Regions from separate parts of the Latilactobacillus sakei subsp. sakei DSM 20017 genome, predicted to be linked through region 2. Evidence: riboswitches for the same ligand, from Rfam matches in the RefSeq annotation. Region 2 holds a riboswitch; each other region holds the start of a gene.
What was found. A riboswitch is a leader RNA that binds a small molecule or an ion and turns the genes downstream of it on or off. The one in region 2 is predicted to bind thiamine pyrophosphate.
Positions count from the first base shown of each region.

Region 1: it holds a riboswitch for thiamine pyrophosphate, as region 2 does, so the genes downstream of both, thiM (hydroxyethylthiazole kinase) here and thiT (energy-coupled thiamine transporter ThiT) in region 2, are expected to answer to the same signal.
Region 3: it holds a riboswitch for thiamine pyrophosphate, as region 2 does, so the genes downstream of both, tenA (thiaminase II) here and thiT (energy-coupled thiamine transporter ThiT) in region 2, are expected to answer to the same signal.

Region 1 is NZ_AP017929.1:502,158-506,448, reverse strand. It holds gene thiE (thiamine phosphate synthase) at 1-494, opposite strand, end outside; gene thiD (bifunctional hydroxymethylpyrimidine kinase/phosphomethylpyrimidine kinase) at 487-1,299, opposite strand; gene thiM (hydroxyethylthiazole kinase) at 1,292-2,101, opposite strand; TPP riboswitch at 2,174-2,279, opposite strand; partial or broken gene nagE (N-acetylglucosamine-specific PTS transporter subunit IIBC) at 2,508-4,291, shown strand, end outside.
Region 2 is NZ_AP017929.1:1,463,184-1,467,474, reverse strand. It holds gene xerS (tyrosine recombinase XerS) at 352-1,410, shown strand; TPP riboswitch at 1,477-1,575, shown strand; gene thiT (energy-coupled thiamine transporter ThiT) at 1,624-2,226, shown strand; gene LEUCM_RS07315 (heavy metal translocating P-type ATPase) at 2,266-4,059, opposite strand; gene LEUCM_RS07310 (hypothetical protein) at 4,160-4,291, opposite strand, start outside.
Region 3 is NZ_AP017929.1:1,331,027-1,335,317, reverse strand. It holds gene rnjA (ribonuclease J1) at 1-319, shown strand, start outside; gene LEUCM_RS06720 (diacylglycerol/lipid kinase family protein) at 452-1,417, shown strand; gene thiW (energy coupling factor transporter S component ThiW) at 1,467-1,973, opposite strand; gene tenA (thiaminase II) at 1,963-2,649, opposite strand; TPP riboswitch at 2,741-2,830, opposite strand; gene LEUCM_RS06705 (GNAT family N-acetyltransferase) at 2,907-3,356, opposite strand; gene LEUCM_RS06700 (NUDIX hydrolase) at 3,486-3,983, opposite strand; gene folP (dihydropteroate synthase) at 3,980-4,291, opposite strand, start outside.

The sequences.
Region 1 (4,291 bases), 960 kb from region 2:
CTGAGTTGCGTGAATGTTTTTAGTTGTGCTAAACCGAGTGGTGTTTTGGCATCTTCCTTAGAATTCGTCGGAAAGATGGGGCCCACACCAATATAATCGAGCGCCGGTTGTTGATGACTGCTTAGGATTTCTTGAGCAGTATGACAGGATAGCCCGGTAATTAGGCCGTGTTGTTTGGCGACTTCAATTTTAGGCCATGGTTGATCAGATTGCCCAACATGGAGTCCGTCTGCTTGCAAATCTAAAGCTAATTCTAAGCGATCATCGATAATAAAAGGCACGTGATAAGTACGACAAAGTGCTTGCGCCTTTTTGGCGTAGTCGGACCGCATTGCGTCAGTTGGTAAGCTATTTGGGCCCTTATCTCTGAATTGAAAGCAAGTAATCCCAGCTTGTAAAGCCTGGTCAAGTATAGGTAAAAAGTTTTCTCGACCAGTATCTTGTGTACCAGCCACTAAATAAGTTTGGAGTATTTCCTGGGCAATATTAGTCATGTTCAACCTCCTGATAAGCCCAATGATTTGTAGGGCCGTGACCGTGGCCGACCGCAATTGGGTTAGCAATGGCAGCTTGAATGAAGGCTTTACTAATCTGAATGGCTTTTTTGAGTGGGACTTTTTTAGCAAGTTCGGCGGTTAAACAAGCCGAGAAGGTGTCACCAGTGCCGTGGGTGCGAACGGTCGCAATCCGTGGTGTATTTAACCAGTCGTCACTACCATCTGCGTAGAGAACGTAATCACAGGCTTGGTCACTATTATCGAGATGGCCACCTTTAATGATGATATTTTTAGCGCCCATTTTTTGTAGTTGCGTTGCGGCGGTTTTAAAATCGGCAGTTGTTTGAATTTTTTGACCAGTTAAAACTTCTGCTTCTGGTAGGTTAGGTGTTAAGACAGTTGCCAAAGGTAAGAGTTCTGATCGTAAGGTGTCAATGGCGGAGTCAGCTAGTAGAGAGGCACCACCTTTTGCAATCATAACCGGATCGAGTGTTAAGGGGCCAAAGTCGAAGCGCCGGAGGTTTTGGGCAACGACGGCGACGTGCTCAGCATCGGCGAGCATGCCTGTTTTACAGGCTCGGATCTTAAAATCGGCTGCGAGCGATTCAAACTGTTTGGTGACTAGTTCGAGCGGTAGCGGGAAGCTATCTTGAACGCCAATTGTATTTTGGGCCGTAATTGCGACGACCACGTTGGTGGCAAAGACGTCGCGTTCTTGGATGGTTTTAATGTCGGCTTGCATACCAGCACCGCCACCACTATCTGAACCGGCGATTGTTAAGGCTTGTGGGAAATTATTCATGAGTTAAGACCTCCGTGACTTGTGCATGGGTTTGAACGTCAGCTGCTGTGATGTTAAACAAGCAGTCTAATAGTTGTGGGTAAAAAGAACCAGGTAAAGGCGTTGGCATTGCTTCGGCGACTAATTGACCGGCGACTGCAAAGGTCGTTGCCGCGTCGATGGCCGCTTGATAGGGATTGTCAGGACTAACGGCGACAAATGCAGCGCAAAGACCAGTTAGCATATCGCCAGAGCCGACGTGGACTTGGAAAAGTGGCGTGCCATTGGCGACTTTGGTCGTGTGTTGACCATCAGTGATGATATCGGTTGGACCTGAAAGTAAAATGGTTGTTTGCTGTTTTTTAGCCGCTGTTCGAGCAACTTTTACGAGATCAATTTCGCCATTGCCTGCATCAATACCATTAGCTTGCCAGTCTAAACCAGCTAGATAAGCAATTTCGCCCGCATTTCCGCGGATAATTTGGGGTGTTCCCAATGCTAAGAGTTCATCGATAATTTTCTGACGATAATGAATTGAACCGACTGCGACCGGATCGATGACGACTGGTTTAGCTTGGCGATAAGCTTCAGCCATTAAAGTCTTCATTTGGTGAATGGGTTCAGCGGATAGTGTCCCAATATTGATGCTGAGTGCCTGCGCAATAGCGACCATTTCTGGGGCCTCTTCAGGATCACTAGACATGATTGGAGATGCACCGATTATATTTTGAACGTTGGCGACTTGATCGACCGTGACGCTGTTGGCAACGTTGGTGATAATCGGGTTAGCTTGTTTTATCTGGTCTAACAGTGTCTTTGACATGCAAAAAAACCTCCCTTAAAATCAAAAAAACCACTTTTGGATGCACGAATGCATAGAAAAGTGGTGTTGGTTTAATAGAGAAAGGCACTTTCCTACGCAAGTCTGAACTTACAGGTTCAAAGGGATCAGGTTGTACAAACCTATCTCAGTTCTTCTAAGAACACCCCTAGTGCAAAGCGATTAAATTGTACCTTCAGTATACGTCAAATCATTATTTTTGCAACCGTTTTAATTTTAAGGTAATAATTAATGCCGTTATACGGTATAGACCAAAATATTTTTGAATTAAGAAACCGCTTTATTCCTTGGCCTTAAAGGTCTATACCAACTATTAAGCGCTTGCTTATCGTTTGCATTAATGATTTAATATTGTTAACGAAATAAATGAATGAATGGAGAACACCTTATGAAGAATTACTTACAACGAATGGGTCGTTCATTAATGTTGCCTGTTGCCGTATTACCAGCAGCCGCAATTTTGATGGGGATTGCTAACTGGGTTGGCAATGGCGATTCAAATGCAAACGTCTTTACAATTTTCCTAGCAGCTGGTGGCGGCGCAATTTTAAACAACTTGCCATTATTATTTGCCGTTGGTCTAGCCCTAGGGATGTCTAAGGATCAGGATGGGGCAGCCGCACTTGCTGGTTTAGTCGCTTTCTTAGTCCCTAAGACAATTTTAGCACCTGCCTCAATTCAAGCGATGCAAGGTTTATCAGATATCGCTAAGGTGAATCCAGCCTTTGGTAAAATCGAAGGTAATGTTTTAATCGGGATTATCGCCGGTTTAATTGCAGCTGCAATGTACAATCGTTTCCACAACGTGAAGTTGCCAATGGCGCTTTCCTTCTTTAGTGGGAAACGTTTGGTGCCAATTATGGCCGCAACAGCAATGATGGTTGTTTCAGCAATCTTGTACTTTGTTTGGCCAGCTGTCTTTACTGTTTTAGTATCATTTGGTGAAGCAATTTCAAAACTTGGCTGGGTTGGTGCCGGTCTATACGGTTTCTTCAACCGTTTATTGATTCCAACTGGTTTACATCACGCCTTGAACTCAGTGTTCTGGTTTGATGTTGCTAACATTAACGATATCGGTAACTTCTTGGGCGGTGCGAAATCACTTGCTAACGGAACAGCCGTGATTGGTAAGACAGGGATGTACCAAGCTGGTTTCTTCCCAGTCATGATGTTTGGGTTACCCGCTGGGGCCTACGCAATTTACAAGAACGCTCGCCCAGAACGTCGTAAAGCAACAGCTTCATTGATGTTAGCTGCTGGTTTTGCGTCATTCTTTACAGGTGTGACAGAACCACTTGAATTCTCATTCATGTTTGTCGCATGGCCACTTTATGTCTTGCATGCAGCTTTCACAGGGATTTCATTAGCCGTCGCTGCTTTCTTCCACTGGACAGCCGGTTTCGCATTTAGTGCTGGTTTAGTCGATTATGTTTTAAGTTTAAAAAATCCAGTTGCCAACCATTGATGTTATTGGTTGAAGGCTTAGTCATGGCAGTTATTTACTACTTCGGTTTCAACTTTGCCATCAAGAAATTCAACTTGATGACACCGGGTCGCGAAGCAGATGATGCTGTTGATGAAGATACTGCCGGTGTCGAAACAGATGCTACTGATGATAAATTCATGATTCAAGCAAAACGGATCTACGCTGCAATCGGTGGTAAAGACAATATTAAAGTAATCGATAACTGTACGACCCGTTTGCGTCTACAATTAGAAGATACAGCCAACGTTAACCAACCTGCTATCAAGGCAGCTGGTGCCGCTGGGATTAACGTCTTAGACAAAACCAATATTCAAATTATTATCGGGACAGAAGTTCAATTTGTGGCGGATGCCTTGAAAGAACTTTATAACCACAACACACCAATCGCAACCAGCGCATCAGAACCAGCTGCTGCACCAGTTGAAGCCCCTGTTGATAGTGATATTAACTCAGGTGAGACAGATGTCTTTTACGCAGTTGCAAACGGTGAATTGATTGATATTGAAAATGTTGATGATCCAACTTTTGCACAAAAGATGTTAGGTGACGGCTACGCAGTCGTGCCAACTGATGGTAAGATTGTCGCACCAGTTGATGGGACAATCATGACGATTTTCCCAACGAAGCATGCGATTGGTATTAAGACGACTAATGGTTTGGAAGTCTTAGTCCACATGGGGATTGAT
Region 2 (4,291 bases):
AATAACTTAGGATTGATTTATGCAGCTGTAAAATCCATAATTTTGAGGCTCAAATTGATAATCATTAACCATAATCCGAGTTTAATAAAACGCTAATTTGATGCTCAAATCGGCCTAATCATGCTATAAACACTGTTATATCAACGTTTCATTAAGATGAAAGACCGTTAAACAGGCATTTTATTCGTTTTTAAATGGCTGCTGCAGATGGTCTGAAAACAGATTTCTAGGGTTAGTGGTCAAAATTTGCCAAACAAGTGTTGTTAAAATTATGGTTTTAACAACACTTGTAGTATTCTCGCCGCTTTTTTGTTAAAATAACTATAATTCTCTATTAAGGTGGTTTCAATCATGGACCAACAACGTTATCTCGAACTATGTGAACAACGCTTGGCGGATCTTCCCGATTACGTCCGTAAATTTTATATTAATCGGCAAGCCAATGCATACTCCTCTGCAACGCTCTATCAATATCTCCAAGAATACGTCCGCTTCTTCTCCTGGTTAATTGACGAACAAATCGTTACTGTTCAAACGACTAAGGATATCCCTCTTGTTGCGCTTGATAAGATGAAATTAGAAGATATCGAACTCTATAAGATCTTTTTAATGAATAAACGAAAAGCAAATAATCACAAGCTCTCCTTTCAGGCTGTTAATCGCTCTATCAACGCTTTGAATGCGCTCTGGTACTTCCTGACGATTGAAGCCGAACAAGCCGATGGTGAGCCTTATTTCTACCGCAACGTCATGAAAAAAGTCAAACTGCTCAAATCATCCGAGACAATGGCCACTCGTTCCCGCCATATCGGTCAAAAGTTGCTCACCGGTGATAAAAAACACGACTTCATTGCCTTTATGCAAGTCGACTATCCCAGTGCGCTATCTAATCGCCAACTCGCTTCTTATACGCAGAATTGTGAACGGGATATTGCGATTTGCGTATTGGCACTCACTACCGGCATTCGTCTTTCCGAACTCGCCCAAGCTAACGTTTCTGATTTAAACCTTGAACAACTAACAATTACGGTTATTCGCAAAGGCGGTCAACAAGATACCGTGCCGATCGCACCTTGGGGTTTACCTTATCTGCAAGATTACGTTCAAATCCGGCAACAACGCTATTTAGCCGCTAACGAACGGGCCTTATTTGTCACAAAGTATCGCGGTCAAGCGAAGCGAATCAGTAACTATGCCATTGAAAAACTGGTAGCTAAGTACTCTGAAGCTTTTGGCGTTCGACTAACGCCGCATAAATTCCGTCATACACTCGCAACCGATCTGATGTCAGCGACCCACAGCGAAACGATCGTAGCGACCCAATTGGGCCAAACCACCACGCAGGCCACCCATTTGTATACGCACGTGGTTGATGACGAACAGCGCTCGGCAATGGATAAGCTCGAATGAAGCTTGATTGCTTGACATCTTTGTTGTATCCGGTATACTGAAAACGTTCTTAAAATTTAAATATTAACCATCGCAAAGGGGAGCCATTGGCTGAGAGTGATTAGATGATCAGACCCTTCGAACCTGTTTGTTAAGACAAGCGTAGGAATTGTGATGGAGTTGAGACTTTAACTCCTTTTTTGTGTTGGTTAACCAAGAAAAGGGGTTATTTTTATGCAACATCAACGGTTATTGATTCAAATTGAAGGGGCCATTATCGCGGCATTTGCGATGGCTCTGGAATATATTCCGCATACTGTAGGGCCATCAGCGATTGAGGTTTCCTTTGGGATTATCCCCATTATTATCTATAGTCTCCGTCGCGGCGCCGCGGCTGGGATGGTTTCGGGTTTAATCTGGGGCCTTTTAGACCTCGTCTTACGAGGCCTCGGCAACGGGAGCGTTCTCAATGTTTGGCAAGGATTACTTGAATTTACGATTGCCTTCATGGTCGTTGGCCTAGCTGGCGTTTTACAAAAACCAGTTCAAGCAAGTATCCAACAAAATACCAAAGTAAAAACGATTGCGCTCCTTTGGTCCGCAGCTTTCATTGGTACTTTCGCCAAATACTTCTGCCACTTCTTAGCTGGGGCCATCTACTGGGGCTCATACGCGCCTAAAGGAATGAATGCTTGGCTCTATTCATTAACTGTGAATGGCGGTAGTTTCGTTGCCGGCTTCATCTTAAATGGTATCGTCTTTGGGATTTTATTAGCGATGATTCCGAAACTATACCTCCCAAAAGATATGTTTTTAAAAGTGCAATCTGAAGAATAGTTAACAATACAAAAAAGAGGCCCTCAGCGGCCTCTTTTTTTAATGGTCATTTCTAGCACGTAATGCGTATAAAATCGAAACTGTGTCGACAACTTCTTGGAATAAGGCCCCAATTAAAGCTGGCACGACACCGGTACTGGCAATCAACATCAATCCGATACAGATGAAGATCCCAATCAAAACGGACTGGCGCGCCACCCGCATTGTATCCCGTGCAATCGTGATGGCGCCACTAACCCGACTCAAATCATCCTTTAAAATGACGACATCTGCGGATTCGCTCGCTGCTGTGGCACCGTGAGCACCCATCGCAATTCCGACATCGGCACTCGCTAAGGATGGTGCGTCGTTAACACCATCGCCAACCATGATTATCGGCCGCTGCTCCGGCGTGACATTATTGATGAGTCGAATCTTATCGGCAGGCAAACACCCAGCGTGAACTTCATCAATGCCAACTTGAGCCGCAATCTCTTTAGCGGTTGTCGCCTGATCCCCTGTGAGCATCATTAAGCGCTGTAAACCGAGCTGATGGAGCGTTGACATCGTTTGAGGCGCTTCCTGGCGAAGATGGTCGATAAATGTGATATAGCCCGCATAACGCCCGTCAATGCCAATGTAGACAGTTGTCTGTGTCTGGGATTGTTTAGCTTGGTCAGGCGCCACAAATTCAAATTTACCGACTTGAACCGTCTGTCCAGATGCTAATTGGGCAGTCACACCAGCACCTGTCATTTCTTTTAAACTAATAATTTCTAATAATTGCGCTGCTGGGACGACTTGTAGTAAGGAACGAGCCAGAATATGGGCCGAAGCCTGTTCAGCACTGGCTGCTAAACGACATAACTCCGATGGTTCAATATCAATCATCGGTACAACTTGATCCACGGTTAATTGGCCATTCGTAATCGTGCCTGTTTTATCAAAAGCAGCTGATTTGGCCAACGCCAATTTTTCAATTGTCGTCCCCGTTTTGACGATAATCCCATTCCGGCTGGCACGACTCATACCTGAGATAAGCGCAATCGGTGCCGCGAGAATCAACGGGCATGGCGACGCGACCACCAAGACCTCGGCAAAGCGCACAGGGTCTTTTGAGAGCCACCATGCCACCCCTGCAATCAAATACGCCACTAATGTAAATGGTACGGCATAGCGATCCGCTAAACGAACAAAATGGGCAGGTTGTGCTGCTGAGCTTTCAACCAGTTTAACAATTGCTTGATACTGACTGTTAATAGCTAATTGATCGACCACCATCGTGATTGATGTCTCACCATTTACTGACCCTGACATAATTGGCTCATTGATTGTTCTTTCAACTGGGCGTGATTCACCGGTTAGAGACGATTCATCAAACAGCGATGACCCCTCAATGATATGACCGTCAACCGGAACCAGTTCTCCTGGCTTCACAACAACTTGATCATTGACTTGGAGTTCGTCGACAGCAACATCGACAAGTCCGTCACCACGCATTAAATGCGCGACCTGGGGCGAGTTGTCCAATAATGATTTTAATTCCCGCCCTGCTTTATGCGCGGCGTAATCTTCCAGGGAATCGCCGCCTGTTAACATTACGAGGACCATCAAGGCAGCCCAATATTCACCAACAGCGAGTGTTGCAATGATCGCCGTAATGGCTAGTAAATCAACACCATATCGACCTGATTTTAAAGTGCGAATCATCTCAATCAGCATCGATAACGCGACTAACCCCCCAGCTAGACTAACTAATACTTGGGCCCACAGTGGTTGTTGACATAAAAAGGCTAATATTAATGCGGTAATCCCAACCACAATTGTGAGCACTAATTTCAACGTATGTTTCATCATTATCGGCCTCCTTGTGAATTCCATTACATTATAACATGTTCATTGTCATATTAGAATTATTATCATCTGTAAAAAAGACACAAAAAAACCCATCATATTATTGATGGGTCTCATTTACAGAAAGTTGTGCCATAATAGCTGTCCGAATGGATGTCATTGCTACTATTAATGTTGTCATCCGCTTAATTACAGGCGATGTCTTTTTTTGGTTAGCCAACGCTTTTTCGGT
Region 3 (4,291 bases), 130 kb from region 2:
TGTCCTTCGCGATCGTAAAATGCTTTCTGAAGAAGGCTTGGTCGTGGTTGTCGCAACCATTAACTTCGGTGAGAAAAATATTCTTGCCGGTCCTGATATTCTTTCACGGGGCTTTGTCTATATGCGTGAATCTGGTGAATTGATCAGCGAAGCCCAACGACGGGTTTTCAGAATGATCGTCAACACGTTCAATGCTAACGACAAGGTCACTGAAAGCCAAGTCCGAGAAGCAATTATTGATGGCCTTCAAGATTTCCTATTTGAAAAGACGGAACGCCATCCAATGATTTTACCAATGATCATTCAAAGTAACGAATAAAACCTTTAAGGGCGGGACAAACTAACGTTTGTCCCGCCCTTTTTTAGATTCTTATCAAAAATTTAGGTAGTAAAACTTGTCATTTCCCGCTATAATATACACCGAATATCTTTTCTGAAAGGGGGAATCCGAATGGCTGATACGCCTCATTTTTATATTATTTTAAACCAAGTTGCTGGTACTGGCCGAGCTCAGAAGATTTGGCCGCAGATTGAAACCGTCCTCAAGCAACGCGGCATTTCATACGAACTACAAATTTCTAGCTATCCCGGCCATACCACTCGGATTGCCTACCAATTTGCTCGCTTTAAACGAACCAATCAAGTTTTACTAATTATCGGTGGTGATGGTACTTTAAACCAAGCAATTAACGGTGTTCAGAACGCCGGCAAAACCGACATTCCCATCGCTTATTTACCTTGTGGTTCCGGCAATGACTTCGCCCGCGGAATTGGCTTAAATAGTGATCCACTACAAGCCCTTGAACAGATTCTTGCAACTAGCGCCCCCGTCAATATCGATTTGGGTGTTTATCATGATGCCCTTAAGGACGAGACCGGTTATTTCGTCAACAATGTCGGTATTGGTTTTGACGCTTCCGTCGTCAGCATCACCAATAACTCTAAAAGCAAACGTTTTTTAAATAAGTTTCATATTGGCTCCCTGTCTTACGTCTTCTCACTAATCCAAGCCTTTACGTCACAAGATGCTTTCCAAGTTACCGTCAAGGCTAATGGCACTGTTAAAAATTTCAGCCGAGGTTTTCTAGTCACAACGACGAATCATCCTTACTTTGGCGGTGGTGTTCCCATTATGCCTTCTGCACGCGTCGATGATCAAAAACTGGACCTTGTGGTGATAGAGAAGTTGAACGTTTTCTTTTTCTGCTACCTATTTATTATGATGTTAATGGGTAAGCACACTCGCTACAAAGCTGTTCATCATTTTAGAGCCGACGATCTTGTTGTTCGAACCCAAACGTTAGAATTCGGCCAGGTCGATGGCGAAGAAATGGGTAGTCGCGCATTTGACATGCACTTTAACGTCACTTCTCAACCCTTCTGGCTAACAACAGACCAAACTGAACAATTCAAATAAACCGCTACAATCTAAAAAAGAGCAACGCATTTAGCGTTGCTCTTTTTTATTATTTGTAAAAATCAGCTTGAACTCGTTTAAAAATCGTTGTTTCCTTTAATTTAAACAAGAATAACCAAGCGATTAGGCTGCCCGAAATGGCACCGCCAAAAAAGCGTGGTGTGTAAACGAACCAAAATAAACCGTTAGCACTACCCGTAAACCAAATCATGATTGGATAAGAAAGTAATGAGCCAATTAAACCCGTTCCTAGAATTTCACCCGCAATTGCCCAACCAATATGACCACCATACCGATAACCAAGACCAGCTAATAAAGCACCAAAAAGAGCCCCCGTTAAGGCTAAAGGCGGAATCCCCAGTAACATCATTCTTAAAATAGCAGTCACCAACGCCATTACGATTGCATAAACCGGGCCCATTAACACCGCCGCAGTAACGTTCAGAACACTCGACATCGGCGCCATCCCCTCAATACGAAATAATGGCGACAAGATGACATCTAGTGCAATCATCATCGCAAGGATGGTTAATCGCTTCGTTCGGCTATTGTTCATCGTATTCGTCCCCACGCAACCATTGTTCCTTGCGATAAGCCATCTCCCAGAAGTGGTATTCCAATTGGCTGCTACGAACAAACGCCTGCACCATTTTAACCTGATCATCAGCTGAACTCGATGCATACAAGCGATTTAAAACAATACCCGTCATTTGAATTTCATCCTGCAGTTCAGCCTTCGTATAGGTTTCAATCCAGCGTTGATAGTATGGATTGGGTGAAGCTGGCTGTTGACTTAAAGCCATTCCGATATCACTGTATAACCAAGCACAAGGGTATAGGCCAGCCGCCGCGATTGCGGGATTATCCGCAAATAATTGTCGATACATATGAGCAATATAGTGATCAGTTGTCGGCGCAACGGGTGTTTCTTGAACCTCATCAGCCGTTATTTTTAAGGCTTCAAAAAATTGTTCCCGAACGATCATTTCACCATCTTTCAAACCAGTTGCACTTAGTGTCATCAACGCTTTTAATTCTTGATCTTGACATCGATCGGAGACGATTTGATGTAATTTTCTGAAATAACGAAGATAATAATGATCTTGAATCAAATAATACCGGAATATTTCTTCTGGCAACGTCCCCGCTTGCAGTTGAACGATAAACGGATGACGTAAACTACCTTCCCAATATGGTGCGACTTTCTCTTGAACAATACTTGTAAATGACATGTTGCCCCTCCTATTAATTCACCTCTGGGGCCGCTTTACAAGCACTCAAAATACCCGCCAATTAAGAATTGACGGGTAGCACGTTTAATAAACAAACGACACGACATTTCCCTGCGCTAGTACTAACTATATCAGGTTCAATGGGTATAATCTCAGCTCTTAGGCACCCCAGATGCGTTATTCAATTGTGGCTTTATTATAGCATGGATGTAAGCGGTTGTTCATTAGAATTATCATAGAAAACTAAAAACTATTGATTACCTATTTTTCTCCATAACGAAGTTGGTCAATAAAACACCTTGCCGTGCTACTTGTTGTTCTCGAATCACTTGATAGCCCCGACTTTCAAAGAACGGTCTGGCCGTAATCGAAGCATGTGTGACAACTCGGCATGCAACAGCTTGCTCGAGCTGATGACAGATAGCAGTCGCAACGCCTCTTCTTTGATAATCGGCATGGACAAATAACCGATCGAGATAGCCAGCTTGATCAATATCTCCAAAACCAATCAGGTTATCATTTTCAAGTGCGACAACACTGAAATGTGATTGCAGCGATTGATCCCACTGCTTTAAATCAGGCTCACCAGTGGCCCATACAGCCAACTGCGCTTTCGTATAATCGCCAGCATTCACTGTATGCACTGTCTTATAAAACAGTTCTGCCACTGCTTGACAATCCGCCTGCTGATAGCGTCTAATCTCCAATTATTCAGCCCCTCTTTAATCTTTTTCTTCTTCATGTCTAATTGTAATCGCCATTTGTTTCTCCTAGTAATAATTCCTTTAATTTTTAAAAAATATCTGGCTTATCGGTAAAGATAAGCCCTCACCTTATTAAAGTTTAAAATAGGGTTGGAATTCCGCCGGTGCTTTATCTTGTGAAAACCAATGATTGGGTAGCTCGGCTGGTGCGCTTACCTGCTCTTTTGCAGTGATTAAGTAACGGCAATCAATGTGCATATGGGCTGCTTGCTTTTTCAATGGATTGTCCGGGATCTTGATCAAATTGGCATCCACCAATTGTGCTTGCTCCCCGACTAGCCCAGTTTCCTCCAATAACTCGCGTAGTGCCGTTTGAACTGGCATTTCAGACGGTTCAACATGGCCCGCCGGTAACAACCATTGATGCAGGTATGGATGCCGAACCATCAATAGCTGATTATTTTTAAATACGAGGGCACTAGCGGATAAATGATATTGATCGTTGACCGCCCGATAAAGGGGCCGTTTTTGTTGGGCCATCAATTCACTAATCATCTGATATTTTTGTCGGTCATTAAACGCTGCTGATTGCTCAGCTAGCCGCTGAATTTGCGTTAACAAATCGTTCATGAGCGGACCGCCATTAATAGATCTGCTTGCTGATAACCTTTGAATAAATTGATCATTTTATGCGTTGCCAAAACATCGTGCACGCGCAGAATACGGGCCCCCTGCTCAACCATCAATTGTTCCAATAACAGCGTTGAGGTTAAGCGTTCTGCCATCGGATAATCAAATTTGCTTTCCATAAAGCTTTTCCGAGAAATCCCCGCCATAATTGGCGCACGATACTTCATTGTTGGTTGAACGCTATTGAGTTTAAACAGATCCAGAGACGCTGTATTTTTAGCGTGTGAAAAACCAACCCCAGGATCCAA